4 regions of the Bacillus sp. S10(2024) genome follow, and region 4 is predicted to be linked to each of the others. Evidence: predicted binding sites of a transcription regulator. Region 4 holds the regulator's gene; each other region holds the start of a gene.

Region 1 (5,106 bases), 140 kb from region 4:
CGACATTTACATATACAAACCATCAAGTGCAGCAAATTCGTGAGCAAACGGGAGAGGCAACGAAACAAGCACAAGGTGTATCGGAAACGCTTACTGAAATTTCTGTAGGAGCAGAGCAATCAGCTGCTTCTATTCAAACAATTGTTTCTACAGTCGATGCGACAATTTCGATTGCAAGTGAAGTAGAAGAAAAAGCAAAGCAGTCTGATGAATTATCTTCGCAAATGGTGCAGGCGCTCGGGCAAAGTACACGTGTCTTTGTATCGCTTATTGAAGGAATTCAAATGTTAGCGAAAGAAAACGAGCAATCGATGAAAAGTGTACAAAAGTTAGAAGAACATACAAAACAAGTAGGGCATATCGTTTCGTTAGTGAGTGAGATTGCTAGTCAGACAAATTTGTTAGCATTAAATGCATCAATTGAGGCAGCTCGTGCTGGGGAGCATGGGAGAGGATTTGCAGTTGTTGCTGAAGAGGTACGAAAATTGGCAGACGAAAGCGCAAGTTCAGCACAAAATATTTCAAAATTGTTGCATGATATGCAAAACGAAGTGAACCGTGTTTCTATGCAAATGACAGATCAGGTGAAAACAGCAAGGGAAGAAGCGAAACGAGGAGAAACAACGGAACTCATTTTGAAAGACATGACAGAGAGTATTATGGAAGTAGCGGATGCAATTCAAAAAATCGGCGGTTATATGAAAGAACAGATGAATTATATTCATGAAACTGGTGTACAAACGAAGGAAGTAGCAGCGATTGTTGAAGAAACCTCGGCAGGAGCACAAGAAGTTGTCCGTTTAACGATGAAGCAATCTGAAAATATGATATCCATTGATCAACTATCAAAAGATTTAGAGAAGCGCGCAGGAGAGTTAAAAAAGACAATTGCACAGTTTATGATATAGGAAAGAACGATGATTGTTCTTCCTTTTTATTTTGCTATAGATGATGCAGAGGATGTAAACGAAAAACTTGTTATAAAAATAAAAATATGAACGTTTCCGCAACATTTATCTTTATCTCTTTCAGATGAAAATTATAGCAAGATATAATGTTAGAGGGGGTGCCTTTCATGAAAAAAGAGAAAAGACAACAACTAATTAAACAATTGGTGAGAGAGAATGAAATAGATACACAAGAAAAATTGGTAGAGTTGTTACAGGAACGTGATGTATTGGTTACACAAGCAACGGTTTCTCGAGATATTCATGAATTAAATTTAGTAAAGGGAGCTTCTTCAAAAGGAGTAGCGATATATAAGGTTTTTATAGAAGAGAACCAGCGAACAGATATACAGCTAAAGAAAAAAATAAGAGAAGTGGTTGAAAAAATCGATTATGTAGAACAACTGATTGTTATTAAAACTTTGCCTGGGAATGCCCATGTTATCGGTGCTTTACTAGATTCTTTAGACTGGAAAGAAAAAGTAGGATGTATATGTGGGAATGATACATGTCTTGTAATTTCTCGATCAAAAGTAGATAGGGAGATTATAAAAGATAGATTGGGTTTGATTATGTAGATACAAGTTAAAAAAACGACATAAAAGCATTCTTTTTAGGTGGGCTAGAGTACCTAGCTATGCATAGAATGTGTTACATGCGAAGTAAAAATAAGGGGAGAAAGTAGCAGGCTCCAAAACATATTTATACATACAAATGAGAAGGCTGTTTCTAATGGAAATTAGAACAGCTTTTTTGCTTTTACTGAACTGTATCCCGCTATTTGTGGGCAGTAATACTCCCACCTCAAGATTTGGAGAGAAGCGTTGTCCAGTTTCGGTGACTAGAATGTTCGGTGGGAGATAAACTGCTGGCATGCACCCGATTGGGAGAGCTAACTTCTTGTGAGGGAAAGCGTCTAACAAGAGAAAGTTTCACTGTATGAGAATACGAGATAAAAATTTTTAATTAAAAATAGAGGCAATTATACAGCTAATATACGTAATGTTTTACCCCATTATTTAATTATGAAATGAAATACCTTATAAAAATACAATTACATATATGTTTTAAAAAATAATTTGTGAAATATTCCACTTAATATTGTTAGCGTTTTCACAAGGCGATATGTGCATTCTGTTTATTATGTATTTGTAGACATCAAACAAATTTAAAAGGAGGTACAACAAATGAAACATCCGATACATGTTACTTCAGAAATTGGAGAATTAGAAACAGTTTTACTAAAACGTCCTGGTAAAGAAGTGGAAAACTTAACGCCAGATTATTTGCAACAATTATTATTTGACGATATTCCATATTTACCAATTATTCAAAAAGAACATGATTATTTTGCGCAAACATTACGCAATCGGGGTGTCGAAGTTCTTTATTTAGAAACACTAGCAGCTGAGGCGTTAGTTGGTAAAAAACTTCGTGAAGAATTTGTTGATCGTATTTTAAAAGAAGGACAGGCTGACGTAAATGGTGCATACCAGAATTTAAAAGAATATTTACTTTCCTTTTCAAATGAAGAAATGATTCAAAAAATTATGGGGGGCGTACGTAAAAACGAAATTGAAACTAGTAAAAAGACCCACCTGTATGAATTAATGGAAGATCATTATCCATTTTATTTAGATCCAATGCCAAATCTATATTTTACTCGTGACCCAGCAGCTAGTATAGGTAGCGGTTTAACAATTAACAAAATGAGAGAACCAGCACGGAGACGTGAATCGTTGTTTATGGAATATATCATTAAACATCATCCACGCTTTGCGAGTCACAATGTACCAGTTTGGTTAGATCGTAATTATGAGTTTCCAATTGAAGGTGGCGATGAGCTGATTTTAAATGAGGAAACAATTGCGATTGGCGTATCAGCTAGATCATCAGCTAAAGCGATTGAGCGCTTAGCAAAAAATCTATTTAGTCGACAAAATAAAATTAAGAAAGTACTAGCAATAGAGATTCCAAAATGCCGTGCGTTTATGCATTTAGATACAGTATTTACAATGGTTGATTACGATAAATTTACAATTCATCCAGCTATTCAAGATTCAAAAGGTAATATGAATATTTACATTTTAGAAAAAGGAGAGAGTGAAGAAGTTCTCAATATTACTCACCGTACATCTTTAACTGAGGCTTTAAAAGAAGTGTTAGGTTTGAGTGAATTAGTTCTTATTCCTTGCGGAGGAGGAGATGCGATTGCTTCTGCCCGTGAACAATGGAACGATGGATCCAATACATTAGCAATTGCACCGGGTGTAGTTGTTACATATGATCGCAACTATGTATCCAATGCTTTATTACGAGAGCATGGTATAGAGGTTGTGGAAGTATTAAGTTCGGAATTATCTCGCGGCCGTGGGGGTCCACGTTGCATGAGTATGCCGATTGTTCGAAAAGATATCTAGGATAAATTCAGGAGAAAGTAGGGATGAGTGATGATGATGACAAAACCAAACTTAAAAGGAAGAAGTTTTCTTGCAGAAAAAGATTTTACAGAGGAAGAATTATTATATCTTATTGATTTAGCGGCAGAATTAAAAGAGAAAAAGAAAAACGGTATCCAGCATCATTATTTAGAAGGCAAAAATGTGGCTCTTTTATTTGAAAAAACTTCAACTCGTACCCGTTGTGCATTTACGGTAGCGTGTACAGATTTAGGGGCAAGTCCTGAATACCTAGGTAAAAATGATATTCAGCTAGGAAAGAAAGAATCGGTTGAAGATACAGCAAAAGTGTTAGGACGTATGTTTGACGGTATTGAATTCCGTGGATTTTCCCATGAAACAGTACAATCTCTAGCAAATAATTCAGGTGTGCCAGTATGGAATGGCTTAACAGACATGTGGCATCCGACACAAACACTTGCAGATTTGTTAACAATAAAAGAGCACCTCGGAAAATTAAAGGATATTAAGCTCGTCTATGTTGGAGATGGACGTAACAATGTGGCGAATAGCTTATTAGTCGGCGGTTCGATGGTAGGAATGGAAGTACGCATTTGTACTCCAGAGTCACTATTCCCAGCACAGGAAATTATTGATACAGCTAAAAAGTATAGTGACCGGATTATGGTAACGAGCAATGTGGAAGAAGCTGTTGCAGGTGCCGATGTTATTTATACAGATGTATGGGTATCTATGGGGGAAGAAGATAAGTTTGCTGAACGTATTGAACTTCTTACTCCATATCAAGTGAACATGGAAATGGTTAAAAAGACTGGAAATGAAAATATGATTTTCTTACATTGTTTACCTGCATTTCATGATGTAGAAACATTGTATGGAGAGGAAATATATGAAAAATATGGCATAAAAGAAATGGAGGTAAGTGATGAAGTATTCCGCAGTAAGCATTCAAAAGTCTTTGATCAAGCGGAAAATAGAATGCATACAATTAAAGCGGTTATGGCAGCTACTTTAGGAAATATGGAATAAAGAAGGAGGAGATTCCTCCTTCTTTATCCCTCTATTAATAGAAGTTTCACTTTATCCCGCGTTAACGGGCAATAATACTCCCACCTCAAAACTCGGTGAAAGCATTGTCTAGCTCTAGCGGCTAGAATCTCCGGTCGTTTCGCCCTCTCGGACGAGGCAAAAAGTGCCTCTCTGCCCTGGGCGTGGGCGTCCTGCGATTCTGAGCGAGCCGCCTCCGCTTTTCTTAAGAAGTTAAGGTGGGAGATAAACTGCCTGTAAAAGCCCGATTGGTTCAACTGATAATCAGTGGGGATGAAGAACCCCCCGCTGATTAAAGTTTCACTTTAGTCCTATCTGATAAAAGAGAGGTGAGTGTAATGGGGGAAGAAAAAAAATTAGGACTGTTTACTTTGACCGCGCTTGTTGTAGGCTCCATGATCGGAGGCGGAGCATTTAACTTAGCAAGTGATATGGCAAAGGGTGCAGGTGCAGGGGCAATTATTATTGGTTGGGTTATAACAGGTATCGGAATGGTTTCTCTTGGATTGGCGTTTCAAAATTTAACAGTGAAAAGACCGGATTTAGATGGTGGGATTTTTAGTTATGCAAAAGCTGGATTTGGTAATTTCATGGGGTTTAATAGTGCCTGGGGATACTGGCTATCCGCTTGGCTCGGAAATGTAGCTTACGGTACGTTATTATTTGCTTCACTAGGTTATTTTTTTCCGATT
Region 2 (5,106 bases), 1.0 Mb from region 4:
ACGTTTTGCACAAGCCGCTCGATTTCTTGCACCGTTACATCTGTTACAACTGGCTCAATATCTACCTCAGAATTAATTCGTCTTAAATGCTGCGCCGCTGCAACTGCTTTTGGCACATAGCCCTTTGCATCTTCTTCTGTATATAATTGCTGCCTTTGCAAATTGCTCCATTCGACATAATCTCGATCAGCAATCGTCAACTTGCCAACTCCAGCCCGAACAAGCGCTTCAGCATTTGCTGTACCAAGTGCACCAGCACCGATAATGAATACGTGTTTTTCACTTAAATTGCGCTGACCAGCTTCCCCTATCTCAGAAAATAGTATTTGCCGTGAGTACCGCTCTTGCATCTTAACCCCTTCTCCCTATCCGCCAATATATGACATTTCAATTTTCGGGCGGTTATTTACACTTTCTTCCGTTCGTTCATCTGAATAACGATCATTACGCTTATTCCACACATCTTTCACGATTTGAAACAATTCCTCATCATCTACTCCACCACGGATCAGCGCTCGTAAATCTGTTCCTGTCGTTGCAAATAAACAAGTATACAACTGACCTTCTGCTGAAATGCGCGCTCGCGTACAAGAAGAACAAAACGATTCAGAAACAGAAGTAATAAAACCAACTTCGGCTTCAGTTCCAACATATCGATATCGCTTGGCTACTTCACCGAAATAATGAGGATCTATCGGTTCAATTGGATACGTATGTCCAATCATATCGATTAACTCTTTCTTCGTAATAACTTGTTTAAAATTCCAGCCGTTCGTACTTCCAACATCCATAAATTCGATAAAGCGAAGAGGGATGCACCGCTCTTTACAATAAGCGGCCATCTTCAAAATTTGGTTATCATTCATGCCCTTTTTCACGACCATATTGATTTTTACATCTAAGCCAGCGGATTTTGCTTCTTCAATTCCTCGTAATACAGGTTTTGTGCTTACATTGCGGCCATTAATACGTCGAAATACATCATCATCTAACGCATCTAAGCTGACGTTTACTCGCTGTAAACCGGCTTCTTTCAATGCCTTTGCTTGCTTTGTTAAATGAATGCCATTTGTCGTTAGTCCAATATCTGTTAAACCTTCTATTTTTACAAGACGTTTAATAAGCTGTGGTAAATCTTTACGAAGTAACGGTTCGCCGCCAGTTAAGCGAATTTTTCTTACGCCCATACGAACAAAAAGCATAGCTAATCGCTCAATCTCGTCAAACGTAAGTAGAAACTCTTCTTTTAAAAATGCATAATCTGGTCCAAACACTTCGGCTGGCATACAATACGTACACCGAAAATTACAACGATCAATGACAGAAATGCGTAAATCTTGAAGTGGACGCTGCCATACATCTATAATCTTCTCAGTCATCTTCACCCCTCCTTCTTGCTGTATGTCTACTTTTATTCTATTATAATATATTTTTAAACTAGGGTGTTTTTGCTCTTACACTTTATCTTTTTTTGGCTGTCTTTCATTTGTCTTCATCATAAAAAAGAACAACAATCTATGTTGTGATATTTCTCACATCAATTTCCTCATTCAAACATTCTTCACAAATGTGTTCAAAAACTGTTCACAATTAGGCAAAGGAAAAAATCTCTTGCATTTTTACTATATTTATATTCAAAATAAGAAATAGACTATTCGGAAAAAAAGGGGTGATTGCTGTGGCAAACAGTACTGCATTATCAAATGATTTAAAAGAATTACTCGCATCTGTTGAATATAAAATGCAAATAAACAAATCCCATTATATTTTCCAAGAAGGTATGGAGGCAAAAGAACTATATATTATTCACTCAGGAAAAGTACAAATTAGTAAAATTAGCGCCGACGGTCAAGAATTGACACTGCGCATTTGTTCGGAGAATGATATTATTGGGGAGCTTACATTATTTACGGAAGACGCCAAATATTTATTAAATGCAAAAGTGCTTGAACATGCAGAAATTGGCGTCATTAAGCGGGATGCATTAGAAAAAGCATTGCTGGAAAAACCAGCTCTTGCCTTTGAATTTATGAGGTGGGTTAGTGAACATTTACGAAGAATGCAAACGAAGTTTCGTGATTTAGTATTGCATGGCAAAAAGGGCGCACTCTACTCCACTCTCATTCGCATGACGAATAGTTATGGCATTTTAAAAGAAGATGGTATTCTTATCGATCTTCCATTAACGAATCAAGAGCTTGCAAACTTCTGTGCAACCTCCCGTGAAAGTGTCAATCGCATGTTAAATGATTTAAAAAAACAAGACATTATTTCGATTCATAAAGGAAAAATCACCATTCATAATTTACACTTTTTAAAATGTGCAATCTCTTGTGAAGATTGTCCTACTTCTATTTGTAGTATTGAGTAGCATCTCATTTAGATGCTGCTCTTTTTCTTTATTCTACACCCTCACCGTGTTTTGCAATGTGCAAAATGTCACACCTTCTCGATTTTCCCCTTACACACTCGTAATTTTTTGACAATCTGTTGAACTGTGATAGATATCACATCCCTATTTTGCATGCCCTCTTATAGTGAAAGTAAGCAAGAGAGACGCAATAAAGTGAAACTTCCATCAGTGGGGATTTTCTTCATTTCCCACTGATGGTTAGTTGAACCAATCGGGCTTTTACGGGTAGTTATCCCCAAACTATTTTCTGCGTTTCTCTCTGCATTTTGAAATGGGGGTCTTACTGCCCGTTAAAGCGGGATAAAGGAGTGAACAATATGAAAAAGAAATTATCACCACTTATGCAACGTTTAAAATATTTTTCGCCAATAGATCGTTATAACGATAATCATACGCAAGAAACATATGAAGACCGAGAATGGGAAAATGCCTATCGAAAGCGATGGCAACATGATAAAGTAATCCGCTCCACACACGGCGTAAACTGCACCGGTTCTTGCAGCTGGAACATTTACGTAAAAGATGGGATTGTCACTTGGGAAGGCCAAGAGCTAAATTATCCGTCTACTGGTCCTGATATGCCAGACTTTGAGCCACGCGGATGTCCGCGCGGAGCAAGCTTTTCCTGGTACATCTACAGCCCGCTTCGTGTGAAATATCCATATGTACGCGGCGTTCTTTGGAATATGTGGCAAGAAGAATTACAAAAACATGAATCACCGTTAGATGCTTGGAAAAGCATTGTTGAAAATCCGGAAAAAGCACGCACATATAAAAGCGCTCGCGGAAAAGGTGGATTCATTCGTGCAAGTTGGGATGAAGTATTACAGCTCGTTGCCGCTTCCTTACTATATACAGTAATCAAGTATGGTCCTGATCGAAATGTTGGCTTCTCGCCAATTCCTGCGATGTCAATGTTAAGTCACGCAGCTGGTAGTCGCTTTATGCAGCTTATGGGCGGGCCGATGCTGAGCTTCTACGATTGGTACGCTGACTTACCGCCAGCTTCACCACAAATTTGGGGTGATCAAACGGATGTGCCAGAAAGTAGTGATTGGTACAACGCTGGCTACATTATGACATGGGGCTCTAACGTACCACTAACACGGACACCAGATGCCCACTTCTTAGCAGAAGTGCGCTATAAAGGAACGAAAGTCGTTTCTGTTAGCCCTGATTTTGCCGAATCAACAAAATTCGCTGATGACTGGATCAGTGTAAAACAAGGAACAGACGGGGCACTTGCAATGGCAATGGGGCACGTTATTTTACAAGAATTCTACGTGGACAAACAAGTAGACTATTTCATAAATTATGCAAAACAATACACAGATTTCCCGTTCCTTGTCACGTTAAACCAGCAAGAAGGTCAATTTGTTGCAGATCGTTTCTTAAATGCCGCTGATATCGGCCGGGAAACAAAGCTTGGCGAATGGAAACCTGTTCTTTGGAACGATAACAGTCATGATTTCGCTACGCCGCACGGCACAATGGGCTCACGCTGGGATAACGAGAAAAAATGGAACTTGCGTTTAGAAGATGAACAAACAGGCGAAAAAATTGATCCGCGTCTTTCTTTACTTGGTATGGAAGATGCAATTGGAACCGTACAAATTCCATACTTTTCTGATGACGGAAATGAAGTATTAGAACGTACCATTCCAGTGAAAAAAATTACAACGCCAAACGGTGACCTTTTCGTAACAACTGTCTACGATTTAACATTAGCAAACTACGGTGTGGACCGCGGTCTTGGCGGCCCGGAACCAAAGAGCTTTGATGAAGATGCTCCGTTTACACCAGCATGGCAAGAAAAAATGACAGGTGTAAAACGAGAACTTATTATTCAAATCGCTCGTGAATTTGCGCAAAATGCCGTTGATACAAATGGACGCTCAATGATTATTGTCGGCGCTGGCATTAACCATTGGTTTAACTCAGATACAATTTACCGCGCTGTCTTAAACCTCGTTCTTCTCGTTGGAGCACAAGGGGTAAACGGCGGCGGCTGGGCTCATTATGTCGGCCAAGAAAAATTACGTCCGGCAGAAGGTTGGCAAACCATCGCAACAGCAAAAGATTGGCAAGGCCCGCCGAAACTGCAAAACGGTACATCCTTCTTCTATTTCGTTACAGATCAGTGGCGCTATGAAGATACACCAGTTGGACATTTAGCATCACCAGTTGTCGGCAACTCACGCTATCAGCACCACGGTGATTACAATGTGTTGGCAGCTCGCCTTGGCTGGTTACCATCCTATCCAACATTCGAGAAAAACGGAATTGAATTATATAAAGAAGCAGTCGCTAATGGTGCAACAACCCAGGAAGAAATCGGGAAATATGTTGCAGATAAGCTAAAAAACAAAGAGCTAAAATTTGCGATTGAAGACCCTGATAACAAAAATAACTTCCCGCGCAATTTATTCGTTTGGCGCGCAAATTTAATCTCAAGTTCTGGTAAAGGACACGAGTATTTCTTAAAACATTTATTAGGTACAACAAACGGATTAATGAACGACGATAGTGATTCATTACGACCAGAAGAAATCAAGTGGCATGAAGAAGCACCTGAAGGAAAACTTGATCTACTTATCAACTTAGATTTCCGTATGGCTGGAACAGCACTATACTCTGATATCGTTCTTCCTGCTTCAACGTGGTATGAAAAGCATGATTTAAGCAGTACAGAT
Region 3 (5,106 bases), 1.3 Mb from region 4:
CCTTCCGCTAATGGACCATTTTTATGAGGACACCGATTTTCTACAGCGCGAATGTCACCGTTTGCTAGACGAAATAAGGCAATAGACATGTTCTTTATGCGCACTTCCTTACCGATTTGTACAGGAAGATCCGCGGCAGCCATAATTTTTATTTTTTCTTTCGTTTGTAACATATGAATCACTCCTTATTTTACACTCTCTACTTCATACATCGTTTTTAGTGACTCGGTTTCTAGTGCTTGTCCCCAAGCTTCTTCGTAGGTATTTCGTGCTGTTTGGAAGCGTTCGTTTAATATAGCGACCATGCTTTCATCTTGCAGCACTTCTTTTATTTGATCTAAGCCTATTCGTTCTACCCAAGGAGCTGTACGTTCGCCGTAAATACCAGTTTCACGATAGTATTGTACGTACGCTGTGGCGATGCGAAGTACATCTTCTTCTGAAGGAACAATCATTACAAAGTCAGCTTCACGTACTTCTGTACCGCCGTTACCCCCGATATAAAGCTGGAAGCCATTTTCAACACAAACGACGCCAAAGTCTTTCGTTAATGCTTCTGCACAGTTGCGCGGACAACCTGTTACACCCATTTTCATTTTATGTGGTGTATCTACCATTTCTAATGACTGCTCAAGCAACATGCCAAGTCCTAATGAATCCTTTGTACCGAAGCGGCAGAAGCGGGAGCCAACGCATGATTTTACATTGCGAAGAGACTTCGAATAGGCGTAGCCAGAATTCATATCAAGATCAGCCCACACTTTTGGTAAATCTTCTTTTTTAACACCATATAAACCGATGCGGCTTGCACCTGTTATTTTCACGAGCGGGACGTCGTATTTCTTAGCAACTTCTGCGATTTTCATTAAATCATCTGCTGTTGTAACGCCGCCGTACATACGTGGAATCACAGAAAATGTTCCGTCATGTTGAATATTTCCATTCATTCTTTCGTTAACGAAGCGGGATGCTTTATCATCGGCATACTCTTCTGGACAAATCATACGTAAATAATAATTTAATGCAGGGCGGCATTTTGAACAGCCTTCTTCGTGCGAGAAGTTAAGAACGTTTCGTACTTCTTTCGGTGACTTTAACCCTTTCTCATGAATTGCAGCTACAACTTCATCGCGAGATAAGGTTGTACACCCGCACATGCCTGCAACTTGGACAGAAGCGTCAAAGTTATCTCCAAGTGTATGAGATAAAATTTGTTCCACAACTGGGCGACATTTACCGCAAGAACCTGCTGCTTTTGTACACCCTTTTACTTCTTCGAATGTCTTTAAGTCTTGTTCTAAAATAGCGTTAACAATTGTTCCTTTTGTGACACCGTTGCATCCGCAAACAGTTTCATCAGCACTCATACTTGCAACGTCAAGTCCGTTATCTTCACCAGCTTTATGAAGAAGAGAAGCAGGTGTATATTCTTGTATATCTTCTTCTTTTTTTAACATGCTGAAGAGGCGTGTGCCGTCAGTTGTATTTCCGTATAAAACAATACCAACAACTTTATTGTCTCGGATGAGTACCTTTTTATAGGAACGTGTGCATTCATCGAAAATGGAGATTGCTTTTGTCTTATCATCTTCATAAATTTGACCAGCAGAGAATAAATTGCATCCTGCAACTTTTAGCTGTGTACCGACGATGCTGCCAGTATATCCACTTGTTTGTGTATCTGTAATGTGTTTTGCTAATATAGCACCTTGTTCATAAAGTGGTGCAACAAGTCCATATGCAATCCCGTCATGTTCTGCGCATTCTCCAACTGCATATATTGCTTCATCATTTGTTTGCATATAGTCATTGACTACAACACCACGGTTTACAATTAAATCAGCATCTTTTGCTAATTGTGTATTCGGACGTATTCCAACAGCCATCACAATTAAATCGCATGTTACAATATCGCCATCTGCAAATTGAATGCCCTCAACGTGGTTTGTACCAAGAATTTTTACTGTTTTCTTTTCCATAAGGAACTTCATACCTTGTGATTCTAAATCTTCGCGTAGTAGTGAAGCTGCTTTAGCGTCGAGTTGTTGTTCCATTAAGTGCGGCATTAAATGAACAACATGTACGTCCATTCCTAAGTCAATAAGTCCTCGTGCTGCTTCTAAACCAAGCAATCCCCCACCAATGACAACAGCTTTTTTATATTGTTTAGCGGTATCCATCATAAATTGTGTATCTTCAATTGTACGAAAACCTGTTACACCAGGGAGGTTTGCACCTTCCACTGGTAAAATAAATGCACTGGATCCTGTTGCGATTATGAGTTTGTCGTACATAACAAGACGATTTTTTTCTGTAACAATGACTTGTTCTTCTCGATCAATTTTCAGCACTTTTTCATTTGTATACAACGTAATATCATTTTCTTCGTACCAACTATATTCGTTCATAATGATATCTTGCATGTTTGTCTTTCCTTGTAGGACGTGGGAGAGCATAATGCGATTATAGTTTGGGTGCGGTTCATCTCCAAAAATGGTAATGTCATATAAGGTATCGTTTTGTTTTAAAATTTCTTCGATGCAGCGTATTCCAGCCATACCATTCCCGATCATGACTAAACGTGTTTTCATATTTATTTCCCTTCTTTTATGTGAAATGTTTAACAAACTTTTATACTTGTATTATAAAAGTTTTGGAAAATAAGGAGATGTGATATTTATCACATCTTTGGAGGATTCATAAATTGTTCAAAAATGTATATAATCTATTTTTGCATTTGATGATTGGATCCTACTAGTTATAGGTAGTAATCCGTTGCTAATAGAAAATTCCTTTTATCTAGATGTTTTTTTAAAAAGATAAGTTGTCATTGCTTGTTCTAAAGTGAAAACGAGGCTCGTATATATATAGTACAAACTTAGATTTTTTTAGGGGGAAAGCGTATGCCTAAATCGACTTTCAAATGGATTGTTTGTGCTACATTAAGTACAGTTTTATTAACGGGATGCGGTTTGTTTAGTAAGGAAAAAGGGACAGAGCAAATTGATCCACCTAAGAAAGTAACATATACGGATGGTGAGAAGAAAGAAACTGCAAAACAAGGGGAAACAAAAAAATTAGATTTATATCTTGTAGATAAAAATGGTTATGTTGTGCCGCAAACGGTACAGTTACCCGCTCCGAAAGATAACGCAGTAATTAAGCAGTCATTACAATACCTAGTGAAAGACGGACCGGTAACAAATGTATTGCCAAATGGATTTCAAGCTGTGCTCCCAGCGGATACAGAAATGACAGTTGATGTGAAAAAAGATGGGACTGCAGTTGTTGACTTTTCAAAAGAACTGAAAAACTATAAAAAAGAAGAAGAACGCCGCATTGTAGAAGCGGTTACTTGGACATTAACGCAGTTTAAAGAAGTAAAGAATGTGAAGTTCAGCATGAATGGGCAAGATTTAGCGAAAATGCCTGTTGCTGGTACGCCGATTGGTAATGGATTCAGCCGAGCGAATGGTATTAACTTTGATGATGAGCAAGTTGCGGATCTTGCAAATACAAAACCAATTACGCTGTATTTCTTAGCGCAAAATAATAAGCAAACGTATTATGTGCCGGTAACGCGCCGCGTTGCTGAAGGGAAAGAAAATGAAGCTGCGACAATTGTAAAAGAACTTGTGAAAGGACCGTCGCAGAAATCGGCGTTAACATATGATTTTAATCCAGATGTGAGGTTAATTAATGAACCAAAACTTGAAAAAGGGACCGTGACATTGAACTTTAATGAAAATATTTATGCAAATAAAGATAAAAGTGCGATTTCCAACTATGTATTACAGTCGCTTGTATTATCTTTAACAGAAAAACAAGGTGTGGAAAAAGTGTCCATTCAAGTGAATGGAAAGGCAAATCTTGTTACAGAAAAAGGTGATAAATTAATAAAACCGGTCGATCGGCCACAAAACGTGAATACAGGTGGTTTTTAAACAGAAATAATTTGATATACTGAATGTAGGAAGAGAAGGGGAATGCAGCTAATTCCCCTTCTTTTATTTCAATACATAACATAAATTTTGAATGGGCTATACTAACAAGTAGTAGTTACAAGGGGGTTATTTTTTATGCGAGTAGATGGTAGACAAGCATCAGATTTGCGTCGTATACATATTCAAACGAATTATTTAAAACATCCAGAAGGATCGGTATTAATTGAAGTTGGTGATACGAAGGTGATTTGTACAGCAACGATTGAAGATCGAGTTCCTCCGTTTATGAGAGGGGAAGGAAAAGGATGGGTTACAGCGGAGTATTCCATGATTCCTCGTGCAACAGAACAGCGTACTATCCGTGAATCAAGTAAAGGAAAAGTAACGGGACGTACAATGGAAATTCAACGTTTAATTGGACGAGCATTGCGTGCTGTTGTTGATTTAGAAGCGCTTGGTGAAAAAACAATTTGGATTGACTGTGATGTCATTCAAGCTGACGGCGGAACGCGAACTGCTTCGATCACCGGTGCATATGTAGCGATGGTATTAGCATTTGAAAAGCTTGTGGAAGCCGGGAAAGTATCGAAACTTCCAGTGAAAGATTTCTTGGCGGCAACGTCTGTTGGGATCGTTGATGAGCATGGAGTTGTATTAGATTTAAATTATGCAGAAGATTCTAAGGCGAATGTTGATATGAATGTCATTATGACAGGAAAAGGACACTTTGTTGAAGTACAAGGTACAGGAGAAGAAGCGACATTTAGCCGCGGTGAATTGAACGAGTTGCTTGATGTAGCAGAACAAGGGATTTTACGGCTTGTTGAAATACAAAAAGAAGCATTGGGTGATATTGTAACTCATATGGAATAGAGGTGGAAATATGAAACAAGTTGTCGTAGCAACAAAGAATGCCGGGAAAGTACGTGAATTTGCCGAGCTATTTGAAAAATTTGATTTAGAAGTAAAATCACTTTATGATTTTCCTCATATTGAAGAAGTAGAAGAAACAGGTGAAACGTTTGAAGAAAACGCGATTTTAAAGGCGGAACATCTGTGTAAAGAGCTAGATGAAATTGTCATTGCTGATGATTCTGGTTTAATTGTAGATGCATTGCAGGGGAAACCAGGAGTACACTCTGCTCGTTATGCAGGTGAGGAA
Region 4 (5,106 bases):
GCAATAGTTGCAGATTTTAAGTCACGGCCTAACTCTTCTGTAATTACTTCGCCGCCAGTTAAGATTGCGATATCTTCTAACATCGCTTTACGACGATCACCGAAGCCAGGAGCTTTAACAGCTACTACGTTGAACGTACCACGAAGTTTATTTACTACTAATGTAGCTAACGCTTCGCCTTCTACGTCTTCAGAGATGATAAGAAGTGGTTTACCTTGTTGTACCACTTGCTCTAATACTGGTAAGATTTCTTGAATGCTAGAAACCTTTTTATCTGTAATTAAGATAAATGGATTATCAAGAACAGCTTCCATTTTATCAGAATCAGTAATCATGTAAGGAGAAGCATATCCACGGTCGAACTGCATACCTTCTACTACATCTAATTCTGTTGTGAATCCTTTAGATTCTTCTAATGTAATAACGCCGTCGTTACCAACGCGCTCCATCGCTTCTGCAATTAATTGTCCTACTTCTTCGTCAGCAGCAGAAATAGCAGCTACTTGTGCAATAGAAGATTTACCTTCGATTGGTTTAGAAATCGTTTTTAATTCTTCAATTGCTGCTACAACAGCTTTTTCAATACCTTTACGAAGACCCATTGGATTCGCACCAGCTGTTACGTTCTTTAAACCTTCACGAATCATTGCTTGCGCTAATACAGTTGCAGTTGTTGTTCCATCACCAGCTACATCGTTTGTTTTGCTAGCAACTTCTGCAACTAGTTTTGCACCCATATTTTCAAATGCATCTTCTAATTCAATTTCTTTTGCGATTGTTACACCGTCATTTGTAATAAGCGGAGAACCGAATTTTTTCTCAAGTACAACGTTACGACCTTTTGGTCCAAGTGTAACTTTTACTGCGTTTGCAAGAGTGTCGACACCGCGAAGCATCGAACGACGTGCTTCTTCACTAAATTTAATATCTTTTGCCATAATATTTGACCCCCTTGAATTTTTAAAGATTTATATAATTAACCAATAATTGCTAAGATGTCGCTTTCACGTAAAATTAAGTATTCTGTACCTTCGTATTTCACTTCAGTACCTGCATATTTTGAGAAGATGATACGATCTCCTGTAGCTACATCTAAAGCAACACGCTCACCATTTTCAAGCACACGACCAGTACCAACTGCCACTACTTTACCTTCTTGTGGTTTTTCTTTTGCAGTGTCTGGTAGTACGATACCACTTGCTGTTTTTTCTTCTGCCTGAACAAGTTCAATAATAACGCGATCACCTAATGGCTTTAGCATGAACAACAACCTCCTCAATTTATTATGTAAATTTTATATTTATTAGCACTCTAACACTTCGAGTGCTAACACACTTATTATAATAAAGAATCTCATTTTCTTTTGCAAGTGAAAAAATCGTAATTTTTCGGAAAACTATTTTATCCCCTCTTCCACTTGTTCCAAAGTGTTTATACCTTACTTAATAATTACATAATGGAAGATGCATTGATACATATATCCATTTTAATTTTCCGACATATTAAGTCACTGCTATACAAAATACAACATGACCGTTACTTGCTCCCTTTGTTTATAAACATCGTATGTGGCAGGAAAAGGCTCTGACTGCTTCTAAGCACGGCCAACTACTCTCGTCCTCCTCTAAAAAGAAAGGGGCCTATGGCGTTTTTTAACTTGCACATGATAGAGATTCCATCTTTTTTTCACCTTCTCCTATGTTACAATAAGAAAGATGCCATAAGTTGTTTTCTCTATGGATAGAGCATTTTCCTTTTTCTTTACAAAAAATTCAAAAAGGAGTTACGAAATTGAAGAGACAATATTGGTGGGTTATTGTTACATATATTTTGATGCAATTATCAGGTATAATCGGTGGATGGATTCTTTTAAAAAGCGGAGTATACAATAATGGACACCGGACCTTTGAAGAAAAAGTTCAACTGGCAAGTGCACATTGGGGACTGATTAGCTTCTTTATCGCTCTTATCATCATCCTTGTGTTACTCCGTAATGATACAGAATCCGAAAAATGGAATCGCGGAAAAACAAACATACCTGCTACGATAGGGTGGATTATTCTAGGAGTTTTTCTTGCTTTATTTGCCCAAGTTATTGCTGGCACAATTGAAACACAAGTTTTTAAAATTAAAGCAGAATCTGAAAATACACAAAACATTATCGATATTATAAAAGCTGCGCCATTATTTATGATTGTTTCATCTATATTTGCTCCTATTCTTGAGGAGATTGTATTTAGAAAAATTCTATTTGGCACACTATATAAACGATATAACTTCTTTATCGCAGCAATCGTAAGTTCGCTTATATTTGCTCTCATTCATTTTGACCCTACACATTTATTAGTGTATATTTCCATGGGACTTGTTTTTTCATTTTTATACGTACAAACAAAACGAATTATTGTACCAATTATGGCTCATGTTATGATGAATACAAATGTTATGTTAATTACATTCGTACTTCGTCCCTATCTAGAAAAAGCTGAAAAACTGCAAGGATTCATCGGAGGATTTTAAACATGCGAAATTCACCATTTGTTATGGCAACTTTGTATTTTCTTCTAGGTTGTATATTTACATACTTAGCAATCACAAGTGTGAAAGACACGATTTGGAACTTTTACACAATACTACTTGCCATAATGGCAACAGTTGATTTTAATTTGGCAATTCGCCTTCTTTTTTCTAAACCGAAAAAAGATAGCCAGAAAAATTATCCACAATAAAAACGCAGGAGATTCCTGCGTTTTTATTGTGGATAATTTTTCAAAAAGTACACGAGCGTTTGTAACTCTACCGCTAAATCAATATGATGAATTCGAATATGTTCTGATATGTTTAGCCTAGCAGGTGTAAAGTTTAAAACACCTTGTATGCTCGTATGTGATAAGCGATCTGCTACAGCTTGTGCAACAGAAGCAGGCACTGTTAATATTGCCACTTTTATATCACCCGATAGTCTCTCTTCTAACTCATCCAGATGATATACTGGAATCCCGCCGATTTCTTTTCCAACTTTCTCTTCATCAACGTCAAATGCCATCTCAATTTTTGTATTATTATTTTTCGTAAAATTGTAATGTAAGAAAGCGGTACCTAAATTACCTACCCCAATTAATGCTACACGTGTTACATCGTCTTGATCAAGTGTTTCGCGAAAAAACGACAATAAATAATTTACATTATAGCCATATCCCTTTTTCCCTAATGCCCCAAAATATGAAAAATCTCTTCGAATTGTCGCTGAATCCACTTTCACCGCTTCACTTAATTCTGCAGATGATACGCGTTGCTTACCAGATAACGATAGGTTTTGGATAAATCGATAGTATAGAGGCAATCTTTTGGCAGTTGCCTGCGGAATTTTAGGCTGCTCCATGCAACCCCCTCCTCTCTTCCTATCTGTTCAAGTGATTGAAACATGTACGGAAGTTTAGCATTGATAGTTTTCCTTGTATAATAGAGAGAGAATTTCTCTATTTATGTTCAACTATACACTATTTTTAGTATGATTGAGAAATATAATCATGGCAAAGTTAAGAAAATATTTGAGGTGAAAACATTGATTTTACTACAAGTGAATAACCTTTCCAAGTTGTTCGCCGCCGAAGTGATTCTTTCAAACATTAAGTTAGAAGTACAGACGCGCGATCGTATTGCACTTGTCGGGCGTAATGGCGCAGGAAAGTCTACATTATTAAAGATTATTGCCGGAGAATTATCCCATGACGGCGGCGAAATTATAAAGCCGAAAGATGTATCTATCGGTTACTTAGCGCAGCACACTGGTCTTGAAACATCATTAACAATTTGGGATGAAATGCTAACGGTCTTTCTTCACTTACAACGCATGGAGAAAGAACTCCGCAGACTAGAACAAGAAATGGGAAAAGAAGAGAACTTCACAAATGAAACCATTTATGAAAAATTGTTAGCAGAATATGATCGTCTACAATTAGACTATAAAAATGAAGGCGGCTATCAATACGAAGCTGATATTCGTTCTGTTTTAAGCGGTCTTGGTTTTCCTCCCGAAACACACGGAACGACAATCTCCACATTAAGCGGTGGACAAAAGACTCGTTTAGCTCTCGGGAAGTTATTATTAACAAAACCAGATTTACTTATTCTCGATGAGCCAACCAACCATTTAGATATCGATACATTAACGTGGCTCGAGCAATATTTACAAGGTTATCCTGGGGCTATTTTAATCGTTTCACACGATCGGTACTTTCTAGATAGACTTGTCACACAAGTATATGAAATCTCCAATAAACAAAGTCGAAAGTACACAGGAAACTATAGTAAATACTTAGACCTTAAAGCGGCCCTATATGAACAAGAGATGAAACGTTACGAAAAACAGCAAGAAGAAGTAACAAAATTGCAAGATTTTATCCAAAAGAATATTGCCCGTGCGTCTACAACAAAACGGGCGCAAAGCCGCCGAAAACAATTAGATCGTATGGAACTTATGGACAAACCAATCGGCGATACAAAATCCGCTTCTTTCCACTTTGATATCGATAAACAAAGTGGTAATGATGTATTACAAGTAAGAGATGTGACAATTGGCTATGAGAATGAGCCAATTATTCAAAACATTCGTTTCCAATTAACGAGAGGTGATAGTGTTGCGCTAGTCGGTCCAAACGGAATCGGAAAATCCACTTTATTAAAATCTCTTGTGGATAAACTTCGCCCTTTAAACGGTACTATTTCGTTTGGTTCTAACGTTTCTATCGGATATTATGACCAAGAACAAGCAAACTTAACATCATCAAAACGTGTATTAGATGAACTTTGGGATGATTATCCGATGCAACCAGAAAAAGAGATTCGCACAGTACTTGGGAACTTTTTATTTTCTGGTGACGACGTTCTAAAACCCGTTTCTTCTTTAAGCGGTGGACAAAAGGCACGTTTAGCTCTTGCAAAGCTTATGATGCAAAAGTCAAATGTACTTATTTTAGACGAACCGACCAACCATTTAGATTTAAGCAGCAAAGAAATTTTAGAAAATGCGCTTATTGATTTTCCAGGAACGATTTTATTTGTTTCCCATGACCGCTATTTCATTAATCGCATTGCCACAAAGGT

The links. Region 4 encodes Rex, which represses fermentation and respiration genes when NADH is low (regulators of the CRP and FNR family bind a similar motif). Its sites were predicted from a motif close to TTGTGAAATATTTCACAA; they were not measured.
Region 1: a site for Rex is predicted at 2,027-2,044, ahead of arcA (arginine deiminase). Genes of this name have one in related genera too.
Region 2: a site for Rex is predicted at 2,496-2,513, ahead of AB1280_RS22015 (nitrate reductase subunit alpha). Genes of this name have one in related genera too.
Region 3: a site for Rex is predicted at 2,610-2,627, ahead of nirB (nitrite reductase large subunit NirB). Genes of this name have one in related genera too.

What each region holds. Positions count from the first base shown of each region.
Region 1 covers NZ_JBFLUR010000002.1:3,160,488-3,165,593, reverse strand. Annotated here, with positions in the region: gene AB1280_RS16065 (methyl-accepting chemotaxis protein) at 1-908, shown strand, start outside; gene argR (arginine repressor) at 1,076-1,525, shown strand; gene arcA (arginine deiminase) at 2,135-3,367, shown strand; gene argF (ornithine carbamoyltransferase) at 3,398-4,396, shown strand; gene arcD (arginine-ornithine antiporter) at 4,753-5,106, shown strand, end outside.
Region 2 covers NZ_JBFLUR010000002.1:4,327,741-4,332,846, reverse strand. Annotated here, with positions in the region: gene AB1280_RS22030 (molybdopterin-synthase adenylyltransferase MoeB) at 1-350, opposite strand, end outside; gene moaA (GTP 3',8-cyclase MoaA) at 366-1,379, opposite strand; gene AB1280_RS22020 (Crp/Fnr family transcriptional regulator) at 1,679-2,371, shown strand; gene AB1280_RS22015 (nitrate reductase subunit alpha) at 2,731-5,106, shown strand, end outside.
Region 3 covers NZ_JBFLUR010000002.1:4,590,221-4,595,326, forward strand. Annotated here, with positions in the region: gene nirD (nitrite reductase small subunit NirD) at 1-173, opposite strand, end outside; gene nirB (nitrite reductase large subunit NirB) at 186-2,591, opposite strand; gene AB1280_RS23365 (GerMN domain-containing protein) at 2,904-3,944, shown strand; gene rph (ribonuclease PH) at 4,080-4,817, shown strand; gene AB1280_RS23375 (XTP/dITP diphosphatase) at 4,828-5,106, shown strand, end outside.
Region 4 covers NZ_JBFLUR010000002.1:3,305,007-3,310,112, forward strand. Annotated here, with positions in the region: gene groL (chaperonin GroEL) at 1-938, opposite strand, end outside; gene groES (co-chaperone GroES) at 977-1,261, opposite strand; gene AB1280_RS16675 (CPBP family intramembrane glutamic endopeptidase) at 1,792-2,520, shown strand; gene AB1280_RS16680 (YdiK family protein) at 2,523-2,729, shown strand; gene AB1280_RS16685 (redox-sensing transcriptional repressor Rex) at 2,753-3,382, opposite strand; gene AB1280_RS16690 (ATP-binding cassette domain-containing protein) at 3,566-5,106, shown strand, end outside.